2 regions of the Cellulosimicrobium sp. MI9406 genome follow, and region 1 is predicted to be linked to the other one. Evidence: riboswitches for the same ligand, from Rfam matches in the RefSeq annotation. Region 1 holds a riboswitch; the other holds the start of a gene.
The links. Region 1 has a riboswitch for cyclic di-AMP ahead of MT994_RS15840 (C40 family peptidase). Riboswitches for the same ligand answer to the same signal wherever they lie in the genome.
Positions count from the first base shown of each region.

Region 2: another riboswitch for cyclic di-AMP. It lies ahead of MT994_RS13545 (C40 family peptidase); the one in region 1 lies ahead of MT994_RS15840 (C40 family peptidase).

Region 1 covers NZ_JALIZI010000008.1:142,022-153,893, forward strand. Annotated here, with positions in the region: gene rocD (ornithine--oxo-acid transaminase) at 1-417, shown strand, start outside; gene MT994_RS15820 (aminotransferase class I/II-fold pyridoxal phosphate-dependent enzyme) at 428-1,711, shown strand; gene MT994_RS15825 (daunorubicin resistance protein DrrA family ABC transporter ATP-binding protein) at 1,967-2,968, shown strand; gene MT994_RS15830 (ABC transporter permease) at 2,968-3,819, shown strand; gene MT994_RS15835 (universal stress protein) at 3,868-4,815, opposite strand; gene MT994_RS15840 (C40 family peptidase) at 5,000-5,815, opposite strand; cyclic di-AMP (ydaO/yuaA leader) riboswitch at 5,817-6,006, opposite strand; gene MT994_RS15845 (metal-dependent transcriptional regulator) at 6,144-6,854, opposite strand; gene serC (phosphoserine transaminase) at 7,101-8,243, shown strand; gene MT994_RS15855 (MFS transporter) at 8,338-9,684, opposite strand; gene MT994_RS15860 (MarR family transcriptional regulator) at 9,681-10,139, opposite strand; gene manA (mannose-6-phosphate isomerase, class I) at 10,298-11,653, opposite strand; gene MT994_RS15870 (NCS2 family permease) at 11,663-11,872, opposite strand, start outside.
Region 2 covers NZ_JALIZI010000006.1:323,097-334,968, forward strand. Annotated here, with positions in the region: gene MT994_RS13530 (DUF3090 domain-containing protein) at 1-317, opposite strand, end outside; gene MT994_RS13535 (histidine phosphatase family protein) at 382-1,086, opposite strand; gene MT994_RS13540 (hypothetical protein) at 1,112-1,555, opposite strand; gene MT994_RS13545 (C40 family peptidase) at 1,755-2,549, opposite strand; cyclic di-AMP (ydaO/yuaA leader) riboswitch at 2,549-2,737, opposite strand; gene MT994_RS13550 (F510_1955 family glycosylhydrolase) at 2,785-3,726, opposite strand; gene MT994_RS13555 (DUF305 domain-containing protein) at 3,809-4,438, opposite strand; gene MT994_RS13560 (hypothetical protein) at 4,532-4,945, opposite strand; tRNA gene MT994_RS13565 (tRNA-Pro) at 5,042-5,115, opposite strand; gene MT994_RS13570 (MFS transporter) at 5,173-6,525, opposite strand; gene MT994_RS13575 (GntR family transcriptional regulator) at 6,522-7,166, opposite strand; gene MT994_RS13580 (Fic family protein) at 7,318-8,538, shown strand; gene MT994_RS13585 (putative immunity protein) at 8,568-9,152, opposite strand; gene MT994_RS13590 (alpha/beta fold hydrolase) at 9,277-10,113, opposite strand; gene MT994_RS13595 (MFS transporter) at 10,310-11,827, shown strand.

The sequences.
Region 1 (11,872 bases):
GGGCGGCGCGACGTGCTCGAGGTGCTCACGCCCGGGACGCACGGCAGCACGTTCGGCGGCAACCCGCTCGCGTGCGCGGTCGGGCTCGCGGTCGTCGATCTGCTGCGCACGGGCGAGCCGCAGCGACGCGCGCGCGAGCTCGGCGCCGGGTTCCAGGACCGGCTCACCGGGCTCGTCGACGCGGGCCTGCTCGACGGCGTCCGCGGCCTCGGCCTGTGGGCGGGCCTCGACCTCGACCCGGCGCGCGGGACGGGCCGCGACCTCTGCGAGGCGCTGCTCGCGCGCGGTGTCCTCGCCAAGGACACGCACGGCTCGACCATCCGCCTCGCTCCCCCGCTCACCATCACAGCCGAGGACCTCGAGACCGGGCTGTCCGCCCTGGAGGACGCCCTGACGGACCTTGCGCGGGGTCGGTAGAGTCCGGAGGGTGACCACGCCCGAGCCCACCGCACCCGGTACCACCACCCTCGCGTCGTCCCTCGACGACCTGCGTCGCGCGTACGCCGACCTGCAGGCGCTGGGGCTGAGGCTCGACCTCACGCGGGGCAAGCCCTCGGCCGAGCAGCTCGACCTCTCCGAGGCCCTGCTCGCGCTCCCGGGCGAGGGCGTGCACACGGACGCCGACGGCACGGACGTGCGCAACTACGGCGGCCTCGACGGGCTGCCCCAGCTCCGGCGCATCTTCGCCGAGCTGCTCGGCGTGCCCGTCGAGCAGCTCCTCGCGGGCGGCAACGCGAGCCTCACGCTCATGTACGACACGCTCGTGTACGCGACGCTCTTCGGCGTCCCCGGGTCCGAGCGCCCGTGGGGCCGCGAGGAGAAGGTCCGCTGGATCTGCCCCGTGCCCGGCTACGACCGCCACTTCTCCGTGTGCGAGGCGCTCGGCATCGAGATGGTCACCGTCCCCATGACGGCGGACGGCCCCGACGCCGCGGCCGTCGCCGCGCTCGTCGCCGACGACCCGACGATCAAGGGCATGTGGGTCGTGCCGACGTACGCGAACCCCGACGGCTCGGTCGTCACGGAGGAGGTCGCGCGGGCGCTCGTGTCCGTGCCCGCCGCCGCCCCCGACTTCCGCATCCTGTGGGACAACGCGTACGCCCTGCACCACCTCACCGACGACGAGGTCCGCAGCGCCGACGCGATCGCGCTCGCCGCCGAGGCCGGCCACCCGGACCGCGTGATCCTCTATGCCTCGACGTCGAAGATCACGTTCGCCGGCGCAGGCGTCGCGTTCCTCGCGTCGTCCCCCGGGAACGTCGCCTGGTACAAGAAGCACTTGTCCGCCCAGTCCATCGGCCCGGACAAGGTCAACCAGCTCCGGCACGCGCTGTTCTTCGGCGACGCCGACGGCGTGCGGGCCCACATGCGCAAGCACCGCGACATCATCGCCCCCAAGTTCGACGCCGTGACGAGCATCCTCGCCGACCGCCTCGGCGGCACGGGCGTGGCGTCGTGGACCGAGCCGAAGGGCGGCTACTTCGTCAGCCTCGAGGTCGTGCCGGGCACCGCGTCGCGCGTCGTCGAGCTCGCGAAGGGCGCCGGCATCGCGCTCACGCCCGCGGGCGCCCCGTTCCCCTACGGCAAGGACCCGGAGGACAAGGTCCTCCGCCTCGCCCCGACCCTCCCCCCGATCGAGGAGGTCCGCGTCGCGATGGACGGCGTCGCGACGTGCGTCCTCCTCGCGGCCGCGGAGCACGCCGCTCGGTAGAGGGCCCCGGACCCCCGCGAGGTAGAGCCTCCGGTCGCGAGAGAGAGCGCCCCGGGTTCTCCCTCGCGGCCGGAGGCTCTACCTCGTTCCGGCGCGTCTCTTCGCTCCTGGTGCATCGCGCTGGTCAGCGTCCCCTTCTCCGGCGCACGATGAGAGGGGTGCGCGACCGATGAGTTCTGCCGGCCCGGGCGGTCGGTGGGTGCGTGGGTGGCCCGGACGCTCCGGGCGGCCCGTCGGCAACGGCCAGGAGGGGACATGACCGAACCTGCACGCGGCGACCTCGCCGTCGAGGCGCGCGGCCTCGTCAAGCACTTCACGACCGGGAAGTCGGTGACCAAGGCGGTCGACGGCATCGACCTCCTCATCCCCGAGGGCACCGTGTTCGGCGTCCTCGGGCCGAACGGCGCGGGGAAGACGACCGCCGTCCGTATGCTCGCGACGCTCCTGCGCCCCGACGCGGGCACGGCGCGGGTCCTCGGCCACGACGTCGTGCACGACGCCGACAAGGTGCGGTCCGTCGTCGGGCTCACCGGGCAGTACGCGTCGGTGGACGAGGACCTCACGGGCACGGAGAACCTCGTCATGCTCGCGCGGCTGTACGGCTTCCTCGGCGGCACGGCACGCGGTCGCTCGGCCGAGCTGCTCGACGCGTTCGGGCTCGGGGACGCCGGCGACCGCCAGGTGAAGACGTACTCCGGCGGTATGCGGCGGCGCATCGACCTCGCGGCGAGCCTCGTCATGAGCCCGCGCGTCATCTTCCTCGACGAGCCGACCACCGGGCTCGACCCGCGCAGCCGCAACCAGGTGTGGGACATCGTGCGCGTGCTCGTCGCCGACGGCGCGACCGTGCTGCTCACGACCCAGTACCTCGAGGAGGCGGACCAGCTCGCCGACCGCATCGCCGTGATCGACCACGGCAAGGTCATCGCGGAGGGCACCGCCACCGAGCTCAAGCGGTCGGTGGGCGAGGGCGCGGTCCACCTGCGCCTCGCCGACGCGACGCAGCGGGGCCGGGCCGCGGAGGTCGTGGGTGCGCTGCTCGGCACGGACATCACGCTCGCGAACGACCCGTACGCGTTCACCGCGCGCGTGCCCGACGACGGCGCGGCGGACGTCGCGCGGATCCTGCCCGCCCTCGGCGACGAGGGGATCGTGGTGCCCGAGTTCACGCTGGGGCAGCCGAGCCTCGACGAGGTCTTCCTCGCGCTCACCGGCCAGCCCATGGACGACGACGAGACGATCGAGGAGGTGGCCTGATGGCCGCGGACCCCACGACCACCGCCGCGGAGCTGCGCGCCCCGGAGGCGAACGCGCTGCGCGCGGCGGTCGCGCTCGACCGGCGGCCGGACCGGCCGTCACCCGTCTCGGCGACCCTGACGTACACCTGGCGCGCGCTGCTGAAGATCAAGCACGTGCCCGAGCAGCTGTTCGACGTCACGGTCTCGCCGATCATCTTCACGCTGATGTTCACGTACCTGTTCGGCGGCGCGCTCGCCGGCGACGTGCAGAGCTACCTGCAGTTCCTGCTGCCCGGCATCCTCGTGCAGGCGGTGCTCTTCACGACGATCTACACGGGCTACACGATGAACACGGACATCAGCAAGGGCGTGTTCGACCGGTTCCGGTCGCTGCCCGTGTGGCGGCCCGCGCCGATCGTCGGCGCGCTGCTCGGCGACACCGTGCGCTACACGATCGCCTCGGTCGTGACCCTCGCGCTCGGCCTCGTGCTGGGCTTCCGCCCGCCGGGCGGCGTCGTCGGCGTGGTCCTGGGGATCGTGCTGCTGCTGGTGTTCGCGTTCGCGCTCAGCTGGGTGTTCACGGCGCTCGGGCTCGTGCTGCGTTCCCCCAACGCCGTCATGGGCACGTCGATGCTCGTGCTCATGCCGCTCACGTTCGCGTCGAACATCTTCGTCGACCCGTCGACGATGCCCGTCGTGCTGCAGCGCTTCGTCGACGTCAACCCGGTCACGCACCTCGTCACCGCGGTGCGCGGGCTCATGGCGGGCGAGCCTGCGACGGAGGGGATCGTGTGGGTCCTCGTGGCGTCCGTCGTCCTCACCGCGATCCTCGCCCCGATCACCATGCGGCTGTACCGCAACCGGAGCTGACCGCGCGCCGGGGCACCACGGGCCGTGGTGCCTCGGCGTGCCGGGGGCTCAGCCCTCCTGGGCCGCCGGTTCGTCGTCCTCGCACTTCTTGGTCACGACCATGACGGGGCACGCGGAGTGGTGCAGCACGGCCTGGCTCGTGGAGCCCAGCAGCAGGCCGCGGAACCCGCCCCGCCCGCGCGAGCCCACGACGATGAGATCGGACGCCGTGGAGAACTCCGTGAGGAGCTCCGCACCCGTGCCGTCGAGCACGATGCGCTTGATCGTCAGCCCGGGGTGCTCCGCCTCGTGGCGGTCGATGATGACGTTCAGCCCCTCGGTGACGTCGGCCAGGACCTGCTCGTGGTCGATCGACGCCGGCAGCCACGCGAGGAGGCCCGCACCGGCACCGACGGGGACGCCGGCGACCGCGACGAGCTCGGCGTCCCAGGCGCGGGCCTGACGGATCGCGTGCCGCAGCGCGATCTCCGCGGACGGCGACCCGTCCACCCCGACGACGATCCGGCGCAGGTCCCGCACCGGCGGCAGCTCCTGCGCGCCGCCCTCGTCGTCCTTCCCGCCCGCGCGGTACGGCACGACGACCGTCGGGCAGTGCGCGTGCGCGGGCAGCGCGGAGGAGACGGTGCCGAGCAGCCGCTCGGTGAAGCCGCCGCGCCCCCGCGTGCCGACGACGACGAGCGCGTGCTCGCGCGACATCTCGACGAGGACCCCCGCGGCGTCGCCGGTCGTGACGGTCGCCGTCGTGCGGACCCCGGCGCCCTCGGCGCGGGCGCGAGCCTCTTCCAGGACGGCGCGCGCGCCCTCCTGGATGGCCGAGTCGTCGAGGGCCGCGTAGCCGCCGTCGAGCGACGCCGCCGTGAACGACGGCAGCGAGTAGGTGCACACGATGTGGAGGGGCCACCCCACGCGCAGCGCGTACGCCGCCGCCCAGTCCAGGGCGTGGAGGCTCGGCGCCGAGCCGTCGACACCGACGAGGACGGATTCCGTGCGGGTCATGAGCGACTCTCCTCTCGACGGCCCGGTGCCATCGGACGACCAACCTAGCCGAGACCAGGCCCGGCCGTCCGTCTGCCACGAGTCACGAACACGTCAAGAATGCCACGAACCCCGCCCGCTCGCGCTGAGTGCGAGCGGACGGGGTTCGTGGCATTGACCGCGGGGGTCCTGATCGGGTGAGCGATCAGGCCACGCGGATGAAGGTGGGGTTCGACTGCCAGATCTGGCGGAACTGGACCGACTTCCCGGGACGCGGGGCGTCGATCATCATGTTGTCGCCCGCGTAGATGGCGATGTGGCCCGGCGTCCAGATGAGGTCACCCGGCTGCGCCTGGTCGCGCGACACCTTGGTGCCGACCGAACCCTGGGCGCCCGACGTGCGCGGCAGGTTGATGCCGACCTGCGCGTAGACGTAGCTGGTGAAGCCCGAGCAGTCGAAGCCGTCGGGGGTGGTGCCGCCGTAGACGTACGGGACGCCCACGTAGCGGGCCGCGATCGAGACGATCGACGAGCCGTAGGCCGACGCCGGGGCGCCGACGGAGGCCTCCTGCTGGGCCGAGGCCTGCGACTCGTCGGACGACGACTGCGTGGACTGGCGCTCCTGCGTGCGGCTCGTCTGCGTGGTGCGGACGGGCTCGGGCTCGGGCTCCGGCTCCGGCTCAGGGGCCGGGGTCACGGTGACCGGGGCCTCCTCGATGGTGAACGCCGCGTCGGCCGCGACGGTCACGGCTGGGGCGGCCTCGAGGGCCTGGCGGGCCTGCGCGGTGAGGGCGCTGAGGTCGACGGCGTTGAGCTTGCCGGACTCGTTGTCGACCGGGGCGGCCGTCGCGGGGGCGGCGGCGCCGATCATCGAGACGATGAGGCCGGAGGACGCGGCGACGACGGCGGTACGACGACCGACGCTCGACATCTGGTCCGATGCGGCCTGGGCGATGGTGCTGAGTGGCGTCACGGGACGCCGCGCCGCGCGGTGGCGGGCGCGAGTCGTGCTCACGGTCACTGTTGCCTCTCCTGGACGCCTGCGAGGTCAGCTGTCGGGTTCGGGTGGAAGAGTCACCCGGCCTGGCGGACCGGAGTCCGTCGGGCTTCACCCCAAGGGCGCTGTCTCCAGCACCCGGAAGTGGGTCCCCCGTCCCTGTCATCGGGTCGTCGTGGGCCTCTCGCGGTGACAGGGTTAGGCGTTCCGCGCGAGGTCTCCGCCAGATGGGTATCCCGACGGAGCAGGACGACCGTACAGGACCCCTCGGCAAAAGTCACGTTCCCATTACGACGGAACACGGCCCCTCGCATCGCCGCAGGTCACGGCGTTTCCCCCGGTGAACGGGCGGCTATCCGCGGGCGACGAAGAGGTGGCGCGCGACGTCGTCGGGCAGGTCGAGGACGACCGGCGCACCCTCTCCCTGCACGGTGACCCCGCCGGCCGGCGCCGGGCGCACCACGAGCGTGCGGCGCGGCAGCACCCCGGCCTGGGCGAACCGCGCGAGGAGCTCGACGTCGACCTGGACCGGCTCGGCGATCCGCTGGAGCACGACGCGCACCTCGCCGCCGCCGAGACCGTGCTGGGCGAGGTGGACGGGGAGCGACACGACGCCGTCGAGGAAGTCGACCTCCTCGAGCTGCTCCCCGAGCTCCGGCAGGCCCGGGATGGGGTTGCCGTACGGGTCGAAGTGCGGGTGGTCGAGCAGCCCGAGGAGCCGCTCCTCGACGAGCTCGCTCATCACGTGCTCCCAGCGGCACGCCTCGGTGTGCACGTACTCCCAGTCGAGCTTGATGACGTCCGTGAGGAGCCGCTCGGCGAGCCGGTGCTTGCGCATGACGCGCGTCGCCTTCTCGTGGCCCGCGGGCGTGAGCTCGAGGTGGCGGTCCCCCGTGACGACGACGAGCCCGTCGCGCTCCATGCGCGCGACCGTCTGCGACACCGTGGGCCCCGAGTGGCCGAGGCGCTCCGCGATGCGCGCGCGCAGCGGGACGATGCCCTCCTCCACGAGCTCGTAGATCGTCTTCAGATACATCTCGGTGGTATCGATCAGATCGGTCACGTCACGCTCCCAGTCGCTCGTCGGCTCGGGGCGCCCGGTCGTCGCTCCACGGGGCGCCTGCCCGCACCGGCGGGCCGCTGGGGGTCAGTCTATGGCGAGCCCGTGACCCGACCGCGGTGTCGTCCAGAGGCACCCGTGGTGCCTGGTGGCCCGCGCCTCCCCGCGGGCCCCGGCGCGGACCCTGCGGTGACGCACGGCCTGTGGACGAGGCTCCCGGGGTGCGCCGCGCGCGCGTAGGGTGACGCCGTGCCCGATCTCGCGAACACCTCGATCACGATCCCCTCGGACCTCCTGCCGGCCGACGGCCGCTTCGGGTCCGGGCCCTCCAAGGTCCGCGCCGCGCAGGTCCGGGCGCTGTCCGACGCCGGCACCTCCCTGCTGGGGACGTCCCACCGGCAGGCGCCCGTCCGGTCGCTCGTGCGCCGCACGCGCGAGGGCCTCGCCACGCTGTTCGCGCTGCCCGACGGCTACGAGGTCGTGCTCGGCAACGGCGGCTCCACGACGTTCTGGGACGTCGCGACGGCGTGCCTCGTCCGCTCGAAGGCGCAGCACGCAGCGTTCGGCGAGTTCGGCGCGAAGTTCGCCGCCGCGACGACCGCCGCACCCTTCCTGGAGCCGTCCCAGGTGATCTCGGCCCCTGCGGGGACCGTCGCGCTCCCGGAGCCCGCCGACGACGTCGACGTGCACGCGTGGCCGCACAACGAGACCTCGACCGGCGCGATGGCGCCCGTGCGCCGCGTCCCCGGCTCGCGCGAGCGCGGCGCGCTCACGCTCGTGGACGCCACGTCCGGCGCGGGCGCGATCCCCGTGGACGTCGCGGAGACCGACGTCTACTACTTCGCGCCGCAGAAGGTCTTCGGGTCGGACGGCGGCCTGTGGCTCGCGCTGTGCTCGCCCGACGCGCTCGCGCGCGCGGACGAGGTCGAGAGCAGCGGCACCCGCTGGCTCCCGGAGTCGCTGTCGCTGCGCACGGCCGCGGCGAACTCGCGCCAGGACCAGACGCTCAACACGCCCGCGATCGCGACGCTCGTCATGCTCGCGGAGCAGGTGGAGTGGCTCCTGGGCAACGGGGGCCTGGAGTGGGCCGCCGCCCGGTCCGCCGAGTCGGCCGCGCACCTCTACGGGTGGGCGGACTCGCGCGAGTGGGCGACGCCCTTCGTCGCGAACCCGGCGGAGCGGTCGACGGTCGTCGGCACGATCGACCTGGACGACGCGATCGACGCGACGACCGTCGTCGCCGCGCTGCGCGAGAACGGCGTGCTCGACGTCTTCCCGTACCGCAAGCTCGGCCGCAACCAGCTGCGCGTCGCCATGTTCCCGGCGATCGAGCCCGACGACGTCCGCGCCCTCACCGCGTGCGTGGACCACGTCGTCGACCACCTCGGCTGACGAGCGCGCCCGAGGTCCGCGCCCAGCACGAGGCCGGTGCCGCCCGGGAGACCGGGGCGGCACCGGCCTCGTGGCTCGGGCGGGAGTGGCGGCGTCAGGCCGCCCGGGCGGCCTCCTGCGCGTCCTCGGCCTCGATCCGCCGCCGCGCCTCGGCGCGTGCGGAGCGGTCGGTCGGGGTCCCGGCGTCGAGGTAGCGCACCACGAGGTGCGGGCGCTGCAGGACGCGGTACCGGACCTCGAGGTGCCAGTTGCGCACGGCCCAGACGGCGGCGCCCACCGCGACGAGCGCGGCGGTGATCGACCCGACGCCGATCGCCCAGCGCGGGCCCCACGCCTCGGCGATCCAGCCGACGAGCGGGGAGCCGACGGGCGTCGCACCGAGGAACACGATCATGTAGAGCGACATGACGCGCCCGCGCATGACGGGGTCCACGGACATCTGGATGGTCGAGTTGGCTGCGGTCATCATGGTGAGCGACGCGAGCCCCACGGGGATGCACGCGACGGCGAAGCTCGCGTACGTGGGCATGAGCGCCATGACCCCCGTGGCGACGGCGAACCCGAACGCGGACCCGATGACGAGCCGGACGCGCGGGCGCTCCCGGCGCGCGGCGAGCAGGGCCCCGGTGAGCGACCCGATCGCGAGGATGGACCCGAGGATCCCGTACTCCCCCGGCCCCATGCCGAACTCGACCTTCGCCATCATCGCGGACGTGAGCTGGAAGTTGAGCCCGAACGTCGACACGACGCCGACGACCACCATGATGACGATGATGTCCGTCCGTCCGCGCACGTACCGGATGCCCTCGCGGATCTGACCCTTCTCGCGCGGCGCGCTGGGCAGCACGTGGAGCTCGCGCGTGCGCATGTACAGCAGCGCGAGGATGGTCGCCCCGAAGGTCACGCCGTTGATGATGAACAGCCAGCCGGAACCGACGGCGGCGATGAGCAGCCCGGCGACGCCCGGGCCCACGAGGCGCGCCGCGTTGAACGACGCGCTGTTGAGCCCGACGGCGTTGGAGAGCTTGTCGGCGGGCACCATCTCGGCGACGAACGTCTGGCGCACGGGGTTGTCGAACGCCGAGACGACGCCGAGCAGGCCGGCGAACACGTAGACGTGCCACAGCTCGACGTTCCCGGACAGCACGAGCGCGCCGAGACCGAGCGCGAGCAGTCCCATCGCGCCCTGGGTGGCCATGAGGAGCCGACGGCGTGGCAGCCGGTCGGCGAGCAGGCCCGCCCACGCGGACAGGGCGAGCACGGGCGCGAACTGCAGCGCGGTGACGACGCCGACGGCGACGCCGGAGTTGTCGGTGAGGTCGCTGAGGACGAGCCAGTCCTGCGCGACGCGCTGCATCCAGGTGCCGACGTTCGCGACGAGCGCGGCGCCGAACCAGACGCGGTAGTTGTAGTACTGGAGGGAGGAGAACGTGGTGCTCATCGGGCGGCGATCCGGGTCAACAGCTCACTGGCGCGGGCCAAGGTCTCTCTTTCGTCAGGGGTGAGGGAGGACAGCTGCTGCGTGAGCCACGCGTCCCGGCGGCGCCGCGTCTCCTTGACCTCGCGCACGCCGGCGTCCGTGAGGCGCACGACGACCTGACGGCGGTCGCTCGCGTGCTCCCCCTTCTCGACGAGACCCATCTCGACGAGAGCGTTGACGGCGCGGGTCATCGACGGCGGCCGGACGCGCTCGTGCTCCGCGAGCTCGCTGGGCGACATGGCGCCGTGCTTGTGCAGGACGGTGAGGACGCCGAACCGCCCCTCGGGGAGGTCCGCCTCGCCGCGCTGGGCACGCAGCCGCCGGGAGATCCGGGTGAGCGCGACCCGCAGGTCGCCGCCGAGCGTCGCGGGCCGGTACTGGTTCCGGGTAGGAGCAGTGAGGTCCGCAGCAGGCATGATAGTTACCCTAACTCATTACCCTAGGTAAGGAAAGAGGTGCAGGTCACGTCCAGGGGCGCGCCGGAGAGGCACCACGCCTGGGCGCGGGCAGCGCCTCGGCAGGTGCCTGTCGCCCCTGCGGCGAGGACGCGAGGGCGGTCTGCCCGGCGGTCGGGTCAGGGCACGTAGGCGACGACGACGTCACCCTCGCCGTCCACGACGACGGCCCCCGTGCCGTGCGGGACGAACACGGACTGCCCGCGGACGAGCCGCGTCCCGGGCTCGGCCCCGGCGCCCGCGCGGGCGGCCGCGAGCGTCACCGCACCGTCCAGGCACAGCACGACGCGCGGACCGGCGGCGGGCAGCGGCACCGCGCCCGCGACCCGGCCGGCCCGGAGGGCGAACTCCGCGACGGGCGGGCGGTAGGCGACGAGGCCGGTGCCGTCGTCGACCAGCCGCGGTCGCGCGGCCGGACCGGGCGTGCACGTGGCGCACTCGAGCAGGGCGTCGACGTCGACGAGCTTGCTCGTCAGCCCGGCCCGCAGCACGTTGTCGGAGCTCGCCATGATCTCGACGGCGCACCCGGACAGGTACGCGTGCACGTGCCCCGACGGGACGAACATCGACTCCCCGGGCTCCAGGGTGACGCGGTTGAGCATGAGGGACACGACGGCGCCCGGGTCGCCCGGGTGCTGCTCCGCGAGCGCGAGGACGGTCGCGTCGGCGCGGCGCGACGTGCGCCGGCCCCCCGGCGCGGGCACCGCCGGCTCGCGCTCGGCCCGGGCGCGGACGGACGCGACGGTCAGCGCGAGGTCGGCCGCGACGTCGGGCTCCGCGCGGGCGTGGAGCGCGAGGGTGAACGCCTCCCGGACGCCCGCCTCGGTGGGGCGGGCGCGCAGGGTGTCGCGCATCCGTCCGGCGAGCGCGCCGTCGAGCCCGTCGAGCAGCTCGAGGATGCGCGCGGGTCGGCGGAACCCGGAGAGGCCCTCGAAGCGGGAGACCGCCACGACCATCTCGGGCTTGTGCTGGTCGTCGTGGAAGCTGCGCAGCGGCGAGTCGCGCGCGACGCCCTCCCGGTTCTCGCGGTTGAACCCGGCGCGCGCGAGGTGCGGGCGCGGGTGGACCTGCAGCGAGAGCGCACGGTCGGCGGCGAGCACCTTGAGGAGGTACGGCAGCCGGGGCCCGTACTGGTCGAGGACGCGCTGGCCCAGCACCCCCACCGGGTCCGCGCGCACCAGGTCCGCGAGCGTCGTGCCCGACGTCGTCTCCGCGCCCGGGTGCGACGTCCCGGCCGGGCGAGCGCCGCCGTCGGGCACGACGCGCGACGGCGCGAGCGGGTGCGCCCCCATCCACAGCTCGGCCGCCGGACGACCGTCCGGTACCACCCCCAGGAGGTCCTGGATCGCCGACGTCGAGCCCCAGTCGTACCGCTGGACGGTGTTCTCCAGCCGGTAGAACGCCGACGGACGAGCGCCGGGGAGGGCGTCGTCCACCGACACCTCCCCCGACCGCTCGTCCGCCGCGCTCGTCATGGGCCGAGCCTAGAGGCCCAGGGCGTCCCGGATGGGGCCGAGGAGGAAGTAGACGACGAACATCGCCGCCGCGACCCACATCAGCGGGTGGATCGCCCGGACCTTGCCGAGCGCGAGCTTGATGAGCACGAAGGCGAGGAAGCCCGCCCCGATGCCGTCCGCGATCGAGTAGGTGAACGGCATGACGATGATCGTGAGGAAGGCGGGGATGCCGATCTC
Region 2 (11,872 bases), on a different contig from region 1:
GTGCGCGGGTCCCAGGTGAGGCGCATCGCGCCCGTGCGGAACTCCTCCTCGACCGGGAGGTCCAGCGGGTCGTCGTCGACGAGCTCGGCCGGGACGTCGGCGGGGACGCTGTACCGGTTGTCGGGCTCCTCCATGAGCTCGTCCAGCAGGCGCTGGATCGTGTCCGCCAGGACGGCGGACTGCTCCTTCTCGAGCACGACGCTCGTCGTCCGCGTGCCTTCGCGCGCCTGCAGGTAGAACGTGCGGGAGCCGGGCGACCCGACGGTCCCCACGACGACGCGGTCCGGCCAGTCGTACTCGTGGACGAGAGTGGGCATGACCTCACTCTACGAGCGCACGGCCCGTCCGCACGGGACGGCCACGGGTCGGACGCCTGCCCGGCTACCGCGCGGCGTCGGCCTGGCCCGGCCCGGCGCCGCCGCCTACCGGCGCGTCGCCGGCGGGCGCCGCGCTGCGCAGCCAGGAGAGGTCGCCCGCGTCGGTGTTCACCGCCACGACCTCCGGGCGGTGCGGCCCGTACCGGACCACGGAGATCGACGCCGGGCCGACGACGATGCGCTGGAAGAGGTCCAGGTGCACCCCCAGCGCGTCGGCGAGCACGGACTTGATGACGTCGCCGTGCGAGACCGCCGCCCACACCGCGTCCGCACCGTGACGGGCGGCGACCTCCGCGTCGTGGCGCCGGACCGCCTCGACGCCCCGGGCCTGCATCGCGGCCAACGACTCGCCGCCCGGGAAGACGGCCGCCGACGGCTGCGCCTGCACGACCGACCACAGCGGCTCCTGGGCGAGGTCCTTCAGCGCACGACCCTGCCACTGCCCGTAGTCGCACTCGGTGATCCCGTGCTCGGTGACCGTCTCCAGGTCGTCCGCCTGGTGGTCGAGCACGGCTTTCGCGGTCTGCCGGCACCGCTCCAGCGGGCTGGTGACGACCCGCGCGAGCGGCACGCCCGCGACACGCTCGGCCGCTCGGGCCGCCTGGTCGCGCCCGACGGCGTCCAGCGCGACGCCGTCGGCCCGCCCGGCGAGGATGCCGCTCGCGTTCGCGGTGGTGCGGCCATGACGGACGAGCAGGACGGTCGGCATGCCCCGAGCGTAGGTGACGGGGCCCTCACCCCGCGGCAGCGACGTCCGGGGGCGGTGGTACCTCGGCCTGGGTCGAGATCACTCGCGGCGCCAGCTGGTCGGGCAGGGGCGCGAGGCCCGGCCCGCCCGCGCGGATCCAGGAGTGCAGGGCGGCGGTGAGCTCGTCGCCCGCCAGCTGCTCGAACCAGGCGGGGCCGGCGGCGCGCGCGGCGGGCACCGGCCGCACCACGACGACGTCCCCGCGCTCGCACGCGTCGAGGCAGTCCACGACCGTCAGGCGCGCGTCCCCGCTCTCGGCGATCCGGCGCAGACGCTCGAGCTGCCCGCCCGGACGGGTGTCGGTCGCGGCCAGCGTCTCCCCCGCGCACAGCCCGCACGCCGTGATGCCGGGCACCGTGCGCCCTGGGCGGGGACGACGTCCCCGCTCGTCAGTGGGGGTCGTCTCGTCGGTCGAGGTGGTCGCCGTCACGCGTCGATGCCCTGGTGCCGCACCTGGCGGCGGGCCTGGTGGCGGACCGCCGTCGGCCCGTGCTCGCCGCGATGTCCCCGGGACGCCATGCCTGTCCTTCTTCCTGTCGTGCCGACGGGACCGGCGCCCGCAAGCGATACCCCGCAAGGGTATATCGGTCGAGGGAGGGCCCCACCCTCCGGGTGGGGCCCTCCTGCGGTCAGCCCACCCGGATGAAGGTGGGGTTGGACTGCCAGATCTCCCCGTACCGGACGGTCTTGCCCGGCGACGGAGCCTCGATCTGCTGGTTGTCCCCGACGTAGATGCCGATGTGCCCCGGGCTCCAGATCAGGTCACCGGGTTGCGCCTGGTCTCGGGAGATCACCGTCCCCGCGTACCGCTGCTGGGACGAAGTCCGGGGCAGGTCGATGCCGACCTGGGCGTAGACGTAGGACGTGAAGCCGGAGCAGTCGAACCCGTCCGGGGTCGTCCCGCCCCACAGGTACGGCACGCCGAGGTAGCGCGCCGCGATGCTGACCACGGCCGAGCCCGCCGCCGACGACGGCACCGCGACGGGAGCCGAGGCCTCCTCCGTGGCACCTTGCTCCGCCGAGGTGCTCGTCCGTTCCTCGCTCCGGGACGGACGCTCCTGACGCTCCGGCTCCGGCTCGGGTTCCGGCTCCGGTTCCGGGGCGGGAGTGACGGTCACCGGTGCCTGCTCGATCGCGAACGACGCGTCGGCGGAGACGGTCACCGCCGGTGCGGCGCTGAGCGCCTGGCGGGCCTGCTCGGTCAGCGCGCTGAGGTCGACCCCGGACACGGCCTGCGGCTCCGTGCTCGGCGCGGCGCTGGCAGGCGCCGCGAACCCCGAGACCAGCAGCCCCGACCCGGCGGCCAGGAGGACGCCCTTGCGGGCGGCGTTCGCCGTCCCCTCCTGCGCCGTGCGGGCTATCGAGGTCAGCGGCGTGATCGGTCGGTGGGACGCACGGTGGCGTCCCGCGTTTCTTGCGTTCATGGTGGTCTCCTTCGTGCCTACGGGGTGAGCTGTCGGGTTCGGGTCGGAGAGTGACCCGGCCGGACCGGTGGTTGCGGCCCGGCTTCACCCCGAGAGCACCGCGGTGCTCGCCTGAGTGGTTCCCCCGCCCCTGTCGTGGTGGTCGATGGTGTGCTCCCGGAGCTGACGGGGCTCGGCACCCTCCGGGATCCCTCGCGGACCGTTCCGCGAGGAGCATGAGGCTGCGGGCGACGTCTCACCCGCGGTCGGCGCCGAGCGCCGCGTCCCAGCTCGCACCGAGGTCGCGGCTGGTGAACAGGCCGGTCTCCGTGGCGACGAGGATCCACGGCTGGTTGCCGGGGCTGTCGTCGGGCACGTAGGTCATGGCCTGCACGCCCTCGGGCGCGGTGCCGTGGCTGTCCCAGCTCTCGGTGCCGGGCGTGCCGGTCCAGACGACGCCCCGGGCGTCGATCCCGATCAGCGCTCCGCCCCGCTCGTCGTCGACGAGCACGAGGGCGGGCGCCGCCCGGTCGGGGGCGAAGCTCCGGCCGGCGTCGCGGCTGAGCTGCAGGCCGGTGGGCGTGGTCGCGACGACCGTGTCCGGGTCCGCATCCAGGAGGTGCAGGTCCCGGGCCTCCACGGTCGCGCCCCGCGACCACGTCTCGCCCGAGTCGTCGCTGACGAGCACGGTGGAGGTCCCCGAGTCCAGCCCGACGACGCGGACGGTGCCGTCGCCGGTGCTCGCGGTGCTCAGGGCGTGGAAGTCGACCTCCCCGGTGAGGGAGACGGGATCCCACGTCGCGGCGCCGTCGGTGCTGCGGATCAGCCCGAGGTTGGGCTTCTCGAGCTCCGGCTGCTCCCCGGGCGCAGGGTGGCCCGAGGCGTACACGGTGCCGTCGACGGCGAGGGTCATGCCCATCGTGTCCTGGCGGCCCGTGCCGACCCGCTCGACCGGCCCGGGGTCGTCCTGGAACGGGTCGCCTAGGGTCCAGACCCCGGTGTGGGTGGCGATGAGGAGGGAGTGGTCGTCGCGCACGACCTGGACGTCGTGCACGTGCCCGAAGTCGGGCAGGTCCTGGGACGCGAGCGTCGTCGCGTCGGGTGTCGGTGGTGGAGTCGGGGTGCAGGCGGCCAGCAGCAGCACGGATCCCGCTGCGGCCCACCCGGTCACCCGCCTCGTGAGGGCAGGGTTGAGCACGGTGTGGGGTCCTTCGGCCTGGGCCCGCGGGGCGCGCGCACGTCAGACGCGTGCGACAGCGCGCACGCCCCGCGGGGCGGGATCAGCTCGAGGCGAGCAGGTCTTCCATGGTGGAGATCTCGGCCTGCTGGGTCTCGACGATCTCCTGCGCCATCGCGACCGCGTCCGCGTTCTCGCCCTCGTCGACCTGGGTCTGCGCCATCTCGACGGCACCCTCGTGGTGGACGATCATCTGCTCGAGGAACAGCTGCCCCGCCTCCGCGCCCTGTGCGGCGTCCAGGGCCTGCATGTCCTCCTCGCTCATCATCCCGTCCATGGACCCGTGGCCCATCGCCTCGTGGTCCATGGCGCCGGACTCCTCCATCGGGGAGCCCCACTCCTCGAGCCACGTGGTCAGCTGCTCGATCTCCGGACCCTGGGCGTCCTTGATCTGGTTCGCCAGGTCCGTGACCTCAGGGTCGACGCCCTCCTTGGCCAGGATGACGTCGGACATCTCGATCGCCTGCTCGTGGTGCGGGATCATCATCTGGGCGAACATCACGTCCTGGTCGTTGAACGTGCCGCCCTCCGCCGTGCCGTCCTGCTCCTCGGCCCCGGTCGTGGCGGACGACGGCGCCGCCCCGCTCCCGGGCTCGTCGTCGGTCGAGCACGCCGCCAGGCTCGCGACGGTCACCAGCGCGATCGCCGGCACCAGCACACTCTTGAACTTCATGGGAAAGACCTCTCGTCTCGGTACTCAGGAACCACACGCGCCCCGGTGCGGGGCGTATCGGTCGACGCAGGGCGCGTCGACGGCGTGCGGCTCCTACGTCCGAGAGATGCCGAGAAGGTGCAGCGACGGCGCGAGGCCGACGAAGGGCTGAGCGCGCCCCGGTTCGACGAGGCGGGACCAGACGGGGGTGAGGCGTGCGAGGAGGCCGCGCCCGGGGCGCACGAGGGCGAGCAGCACGACCAGCACCATGAGGCACATGGCCGACGCCATCTCGTGCCCGCCGCAGTCGAGGCAGCCACCCTGCTCGTGGTGCCCGGGGCCGTCGTCGGCCGCCGGAGCGGCCGCAGGATGGATCGTCTCGGCGATGACCGCCGCAGGCCCGACGTGAGCCGTCGACGACCCGCTCATCGCGTGCATCGTCACGATGCCGAGAAGCAGCGCAGCGATCAGCAGGGCACCCGAAAGCCCTCGCCGGCGCCCGGCGAGCAGCGAACGGAGTGCGGCCATGAGGTGCATGTCGCGGCCACCCTAGCAAGCGGCCATCGGGTCCGGTCACGGCACGACGAGAAGAGGGACCGGCAGGTGCCGGTCCCTCTTCGTGTGTCGGGCTGACAGGATTTGAACCTGCGACCCCTTGACCCCCAGTCAAGTGCGCTACCAAGCTGCGCCACAGCCCGTGGCTGGATCACCGAGCCAGATCCGACCGGATCGGACCCCGTGAAGCCTCGGATACTCTACCCCATCCGTGACGCCTCCAGCGCACCGTTTGCCCCGGTCGGGGCTGTGCGGTCGGTCTCGCCGGAGGTCGCCGCGGCGTCCTGCTCCCCCGTCGGCAGGTGCGCGCGCCACGCGGTCGCGACGATCACCAGGCAGACCGCGGCGATGACCAGGCCGCCGAGGAACATCTGCGCGTACGTCCACCGCACGGACAGCGCCGCGAGCGCCACGGGCACGCAGAACCCGATGTAGGTGAGCGAGTAGTAGACGGCCGTCAGGCCGGCGAGGTCGTCGGGCGTCGCGATGCGCTGGACCTCGCTGAGCCCGGCGACGAGCGCGAGCCCGTAGCCGGCCCCGAGGACCATGGCGGCGACGAGCGCCGTCGGGAGGTCGAGCCGCGCCGAGGCGTAGGCGCCGAAGCCCATGCCGACGACGACGATGGACATCGCCACGACGGACGCCCGCGCGCTGTGCCGGGTGTCGATGAGGCGGCCGAGCACCTGGATGCCGACCCCGCAGCCGAGGCCGAGCACGGTCATGAGCCCGGAGAACGCGATGGGCGCGCTGCCCGCGCTGGCGGACACGAGGCCGGGCAGCACGGCGTAGGCGCTGCCGGCGCACCCGAACACCCAGGGCGCCACGGGCACGACGACGCGCAGGAACCGCCGGTGCGCGACCGCCGGCACGCGCAGGTCGTCGCGCAGCCGGCCCCGGGTCCCGCCGTCGGGCACGACGCGCGTCTCCGGGACGCCGAGCAGCCAGACGCCGGTCGCGACGGCGAGCGCCGCGTGCAGCAGGTAGGCGGTGTGCGTGGGCCAGGGCGCCCACTGGGCGAGCACCGCGGCGACGCCGGCGCCGACGAGGAAGCCCAGCGTGAGGGCGAGGCCCGCGCGGCGGGCGCCGGAGCCGCCGTCGGGCACGCCGGACGCGCGGGCGGCCGCATCGCTGAGCTCCTTGACCCAGGTGGTGCCGACGGCCATGACGAGGCCCAGCGCGACGCCGCACAGGACGCGGCCCGTCGCGAGCAGCGCGGCGGACGACTCCCCCGCCGCGAGCACGAGCGACCCCGCCAGCGCGATCGGCGCGGCGGGCAGGAGCAGCGGGCGGCGCCCGTACCGGTCGGAGAGCGGTCCGCCGAGCAGGAGCGCGGGGACGATCCCGAGCACATACGCGGCGAGCAGCGCGTCGACGGTCACCGCGGAGAAGTGCCCGACCTCGCGGTACATGACGAGCAGGGGCGTGAACTCGTTGCCGCCCCACGCGACGGCGAACATCACCGCCGCGACGGCGAGCCACGCCCGCGGTCCGACGGCGGCGCTCGCCCCCGGCGCGGAGGCCTCGCTCGTGGGGTCCGAGGCAGCCGCGCTCACAGGCCGGCCCTCGCGTCCTCGAGGTGGCGCTGGACGCGGCGCTTGTAGGTGCGGGTGTCGCGCACCTCGAGCGCGTCGACGAGCGCGCGGTGCCCGGCGACGAACGTCGTCGCACGGCCCGGGTCCCACCGGACGCTGTGCGCGACCATCCGCTGCTGGCGCTCGCGCAGGCTCACGAAGAACGTGGTGAGCAGCGCGTTGCCCCCGGCCGCGACGATCTCCTGGTGGAACCGCGCGTCGAGGGTCGCGTACTCGGCGACGTCCCCGTCGGCGACGGCGGCCTCCTGGGCGGTGACGAGGTCGCGCAGGAGCGCGACGAGGCTGGCGAGCTCGGTGTCGGGCAGGCGGACGACGGACTGGGCGGCGTGCGTCTCGACGAGCAGGCGCGCGTCGAGGACGTCGTCGGCCTCGCCGGGCGCGACCGGCACGACGAGCGCGCCGCGCTTCGGGTAGAGCCGGAGCAGTCCCTCGGCCTCCAGGCGCAGGAACGCCTCCCGGACCGGCGTGCGGCTCACGCCGAGCTGTTCGGCGATCTCGCCCTCGCTCGTCATGGACCCGCCGGGCAGGCTCCCGTCGAGGACGAGGGTCTTCACGTGCCGGTACGCCTGCTCCGTGGCAGAAGCGCTGGTGGTGCGTGGCATAGATACATGATGCATCTATCGTGCGCACGACATCGACCGCAACCGCTCTCCGGGGCCGTGCGGTTCGACACACCGAGCGTGGAACCCTCAAGTGATAGTTGACGCCGCCCGTTACTTACAGTTTCGCCGAAACTGTAAGTAAGGTGGCGTCATGGAAGCAGTTCAGGCGCTCGCCGTCCCAGCGGTGGCTCACGTGAGCCACTACTGGACAGCAGAGAACGACGGCCTCTCGACGCGCGCGCAGGCGGCGGCTGGCTCGGGGCCCTACGAGTCCACCATCCCGACCGCCATCGCGGACTACTCCCCCATCCTGACGCCGCAGCAGTCCGCCGATGCCGAGGAAGCAGCCGCCGCTCTCGCACGCTTCGACTCGTACGCCAGCGCGACGCTCGGGCCGGACAACCCCACCCTGGGTCCGATGTCCTCGATCCTGCTGCGCACCGAGTCCGCTTCCTCGTCGCAGATCGAGAACCTCACGGTCGGCGCCAAGCAGCTCGCGCTCGCCGAGATCGACCAGACGACGAGCACCAACGCACGCACCGTCGTCGCGAACGTCCGGGCCATGCAAGCCGCCATCGACCTCGCCGACCGGCTCGACGAGGCCTCGATCCTCACGATGCACCGCGAGCTCCTCGCCGGGCAGCCCGGATGGGAGGAGCACGCGGGGCGCTACCGAGGCACTCTGGTCTGGGTCGGCTCGTCGAGCATCAGCCCGAGAGGCGCGACCCACGTCGGGCCCCAGCCCGAGCTCGTCCCTGGAGCGATGGCGGACCTGATGGCCTTCGTCCGCCGGGAGGACCTTCCCGTCCTCGTCCAGACCGCCGTCGCGCACGCGCAGCTCGAGACGATCCACCCGTTCACGGACGGCAACGGTCGCACCGGCCGGGCCCTCGTGCACGCCATGCTGCGCTCGAAGGGCCTCACACGGAACACCATCGCCCCGGTCTCCGCGGGCCTCCTCATCGACACCGAGGCCTACTTCGACGCGCTCACCGCGTTCCGCGCCGGTGACGCCTGGCCGATCGTCGAGCAGCTCTCCCGCGCGAGCCGGTTCGCCGCGACGGCCGGAGCGCGGCTCGTCGACGACCTCGCACGACAGGTCGCCACAGCGCGGGAACAGCTTTCCGGGCTGCGGCCCCAGGCCTCCGCCTGGAGCGTCGTGCCGCACCTCGTGGCCCATCCGGTGATCAACGCGGCGTTCCTCCGCGACCACCTCGGGTTCAGTGACGTCACCGCCCAGCGAGCGCTGAGCCAGCTCGCCGATGCGGGTGTCCTCCGCGAGCGCAGCGGCCTCCGTCGCAACCGGGTCTGGCAGCACGAGGGGATCCTCGCCGTCCTCGACCTGTTCGCCCAGCGGATCCGGCGCAGCTGACGACGCCTGGAGGTCCCGGCGGGTGCCGACTACGTCAGCTCGTCCGTCCCGAGGCCCTCCGACGGCCCCGTGCCGTCCCGCAGCGCCGCGTCGAGCCGTCGGACCAGCTCGCCGACGCGACCGCCGCCGCCCGGCGCGGGCGGGTAGCGACGCAGCACGGCGACGACCTCGGGCGTCGCGAGCGCCCGCGCGGTGTCGAGCCACCTGCTCTCGACGCTCTCGTCGGACCCGTCCCCGCCCGCGGCGAGCGCGGCGGCGTGCGCCGCGTGGGCGGCGGAGCCGAGGACGTGCTTGACCTGGTGGGCGTCGGCGATCGGGTGCAGGTACGCGGCGCCGGCCGCCGCCATCGCGGCCCGGGCGGCCTCGGCGGCGGCGGGGTCGCCCGCCTCCTTCGCCGCGCGCAGGGCCGCCCAGGCGGTGTCGCGCAGCGCCTTGCCGCGCGCGCCGCCGTCGGCGAACGCGCGGGCCGCCTCGACCGCCTCGCGGGGGCGGGCGTCGTCGGGCCGGACCGCCTCGACGAGCTCCAGCGCCGGCTCCGCGCACCGGGCCGCGTACCCCGTGACCGCCCGCAGGTCCTCGATGCTCAGCTCGACCGCAGCCGCCGTCGTCGTCACCGCTCGCTCCTCGCTCTCGCGCGCTCCCGTCCGTGCCAGGACGCGGAACGCCCTGCGAGCACCGTACCGAGCCGTGCGCCGTCACGTCTCGACCCACGACCCGGCCCGCGGCGCACACGACGGCTCACACGACCGGCCCGGCGCCCCGCGCGACCTGGAGCACCCGCGCGACGCCGGGCTCGTCGGGGTCGTCGGTGATGTCGCGCCCGTCGAGCCAGCAGCCGACAACGTGCGCGAGCTCGCCGGGGTGGCTGAAGTTCATGGCGTGCGGAGCGCCTTCGATCGCCGCGACGGTCACGTGCGGGGGCGCGAGCGCCCCGACCTCCCGCACCCGCCACGGCGGCGGCATGAGCGGGTCGCGCGTACCGAGGACGGCGAGCGTCGGCACGGGGACGCGCAGCACGCGTTCGAGCGAGGGGAACCGGGCGAGCTCGGCGAAGAGCTGGAGCGCGTTGACCGGCCCGAACCGCACGTAGTCGGGCACGGCGACGCGCGCCATGCGCGGGCTCTCGCGCACGGCGTCGCGCGCGAGCTGGGTGAGGGCGCGCCCGAACGGCTGGTTGTGCACGCCCCCGGCGGGCGAGGCGAGCACGACGCCGGCGACCCGGTCGGGGGCGGCGTGCGCGACCTCGAGGCTGACGGGCCCGCCCATGGAGTTGCCCAGCAGGACGACCCGGTCGAGCCCGAGGGCGTCGAGCGTCGACAGGAGCGCCCACGCGAGGGCGGGGATGCCGAGCGGGTGGCCCCACTCCTCGCTGCGCCCGTACCCGGGCAGGTCCGGCACGACGGCGGTCGCGCGGTGGGCGAGACGCTCGGCCGTCGGGAGGAGGTACGTGCCGGAGATGGCGAAGCCGTGCACGTGCACGATCGGCACGGCGCCCGCGACCTCGGGGCCGGAGCGCACGAAGACCTCGCGGCCCTCGACGGTGACGTGGCGCGACGTCCACCCCTGAGCGGCCATACCGCGATCCTCCCAGCGCACCGCGCCGACCTCGGCGGCGTGGGCGGCGGAGCACCCGCGACGGGTGAGGCGCCGGGACGACCCGGGCGGCGAGCATGGACGCCGGACGGGGGTCGACGTGGAGCAGAGCACGGGTCGCACCGCGGGTCGGCCGACGGCGGCCGACCGGCGCCTCGCGCTGCTCCTGGCCGCCGCGATGTTCGTGCTCGTGGTCGACACGTCGTTCATGAACGTGTCGATCTCCGCCGTCGTGCGCGACCTGGGCACGACCGTGAGCGGCGTCCAGACCGCGATCGCGCTCGAGGCGCTCGTGTCGGCGTCGTTCATCCTCGTGGGCAGCAAGGTCGGCGACCTCGTGGGCCGGCGGCGCGCGTACGTCGTCGGGCTGCTCGCGTACGGGGCGGGCGCGGTGGCGATGACGCTCGCGCAGAGCCTCGTGGCGGTCGTGGTCTTCTGGTCGGTCATCGGCGGGCTCGGGGCCGCGCTGCTGCTGCCGGCGATGCAGTCGCTCGTGCACGGCAACTTCGAGGGCACCGCGCGCAAGGCGGCGTACGCGCTCGTGGGCGCGGCGGCGTCGATCGCGGCGGCGGTCGGGCCGCTGCTCGGCGGCGTCATCACGACGACGCTGTCGTGGCGCGTGGCGTTCGGGCTCGAGGCGGTGGTGATCGTCGTCGTCCTCGTGGGCGTGCGCCTCGTGCGCGACGTCCCGTACACGGGCGACCGCGCGGTGGACGACGTCGGGACGGTCCTGTCCGTCGTCGGCATGGGCGGGGTCGTGCTGGGCGTGCTCGTGTGGCAGGAGGGCGGCGAGGCGGTCGGGGCGCTCGTCCTCGTCGGTGCGCTGGGCCTGGTGGGCCTCGCGTGGTGGCTCGTGCGGCGGGCGCGGGCCGGGCGGACGACGCTCGTCGACCCCGGGCTGTTCCGCTCGCCCGCGTTCCGGATCGGGGTGTCGCAGCAGCTCCTGCAGCAGGTCGCGCTGGGCGGCGCGATGATCGCGCTGCCGATCTTCCTGCAGATGGCGCTCGGGTACGACGCGCTGCTCGCGGGCCTCTCGCTCGCCCCGCTGTCGCTGACGATGTTCGCCGCCGCGCTCGTCGCGGGCAAGCGCCCGGGCCGACGGCGGCCGGCCTCCCGCGTGCTCGCGGGCTTCCTCCTGCTCGTCGTGGGCGTGGTGGCGCTCGTCGCGGTGGTGCCGAGGGCGTCGTCGGGCTGGTGGCTCGCGCTGCCGCTCGTCGTGGCGGGCGCCGGGCTGGGGCTCCTGGTCTCCCAGCTCAACGCGTACACGCTCTCCCCTGTGCCGGAGGAGCGCGCGAGCGAGGCCGCGGGCGTGAGCTCGGCCGCGGGGTCGTTCGGCCTCTCGCTCGGCCTCGCCGTCGCGGGCGCGGTCATGCTGGCGTCGCTCGCGGCGGGGTTCACGGCGCGGGCGGAGGCGAGCGACGTGCTGCCCCCGGACGACAAGGAGCAGGTCGCCCGGGTGCTCGAGGACGACGCCGAGATCATGAGCGACGCCCAGCTCGTCGAGCTCCTCGCCGACGAGCCGCCCGCGGTGCGGGCCGAGGTCGTGGCCATCAACGACGACGTGCGGGCTCGGGCGCTGCAGGTCGCGCTCCTCGTGCCGCTCGTCGCGGGGCTTCTCGGCGTCGTCGCCGCGCTGCGCATGCGCCGCCTGCCGGACCCCGAGGTGCGCGAGGGCGAGCCGCCGGTCCTCGGCTGACCCGCGTCGTCGGGATCGTGACCGGACCGAGACCCTGTTCGTTGC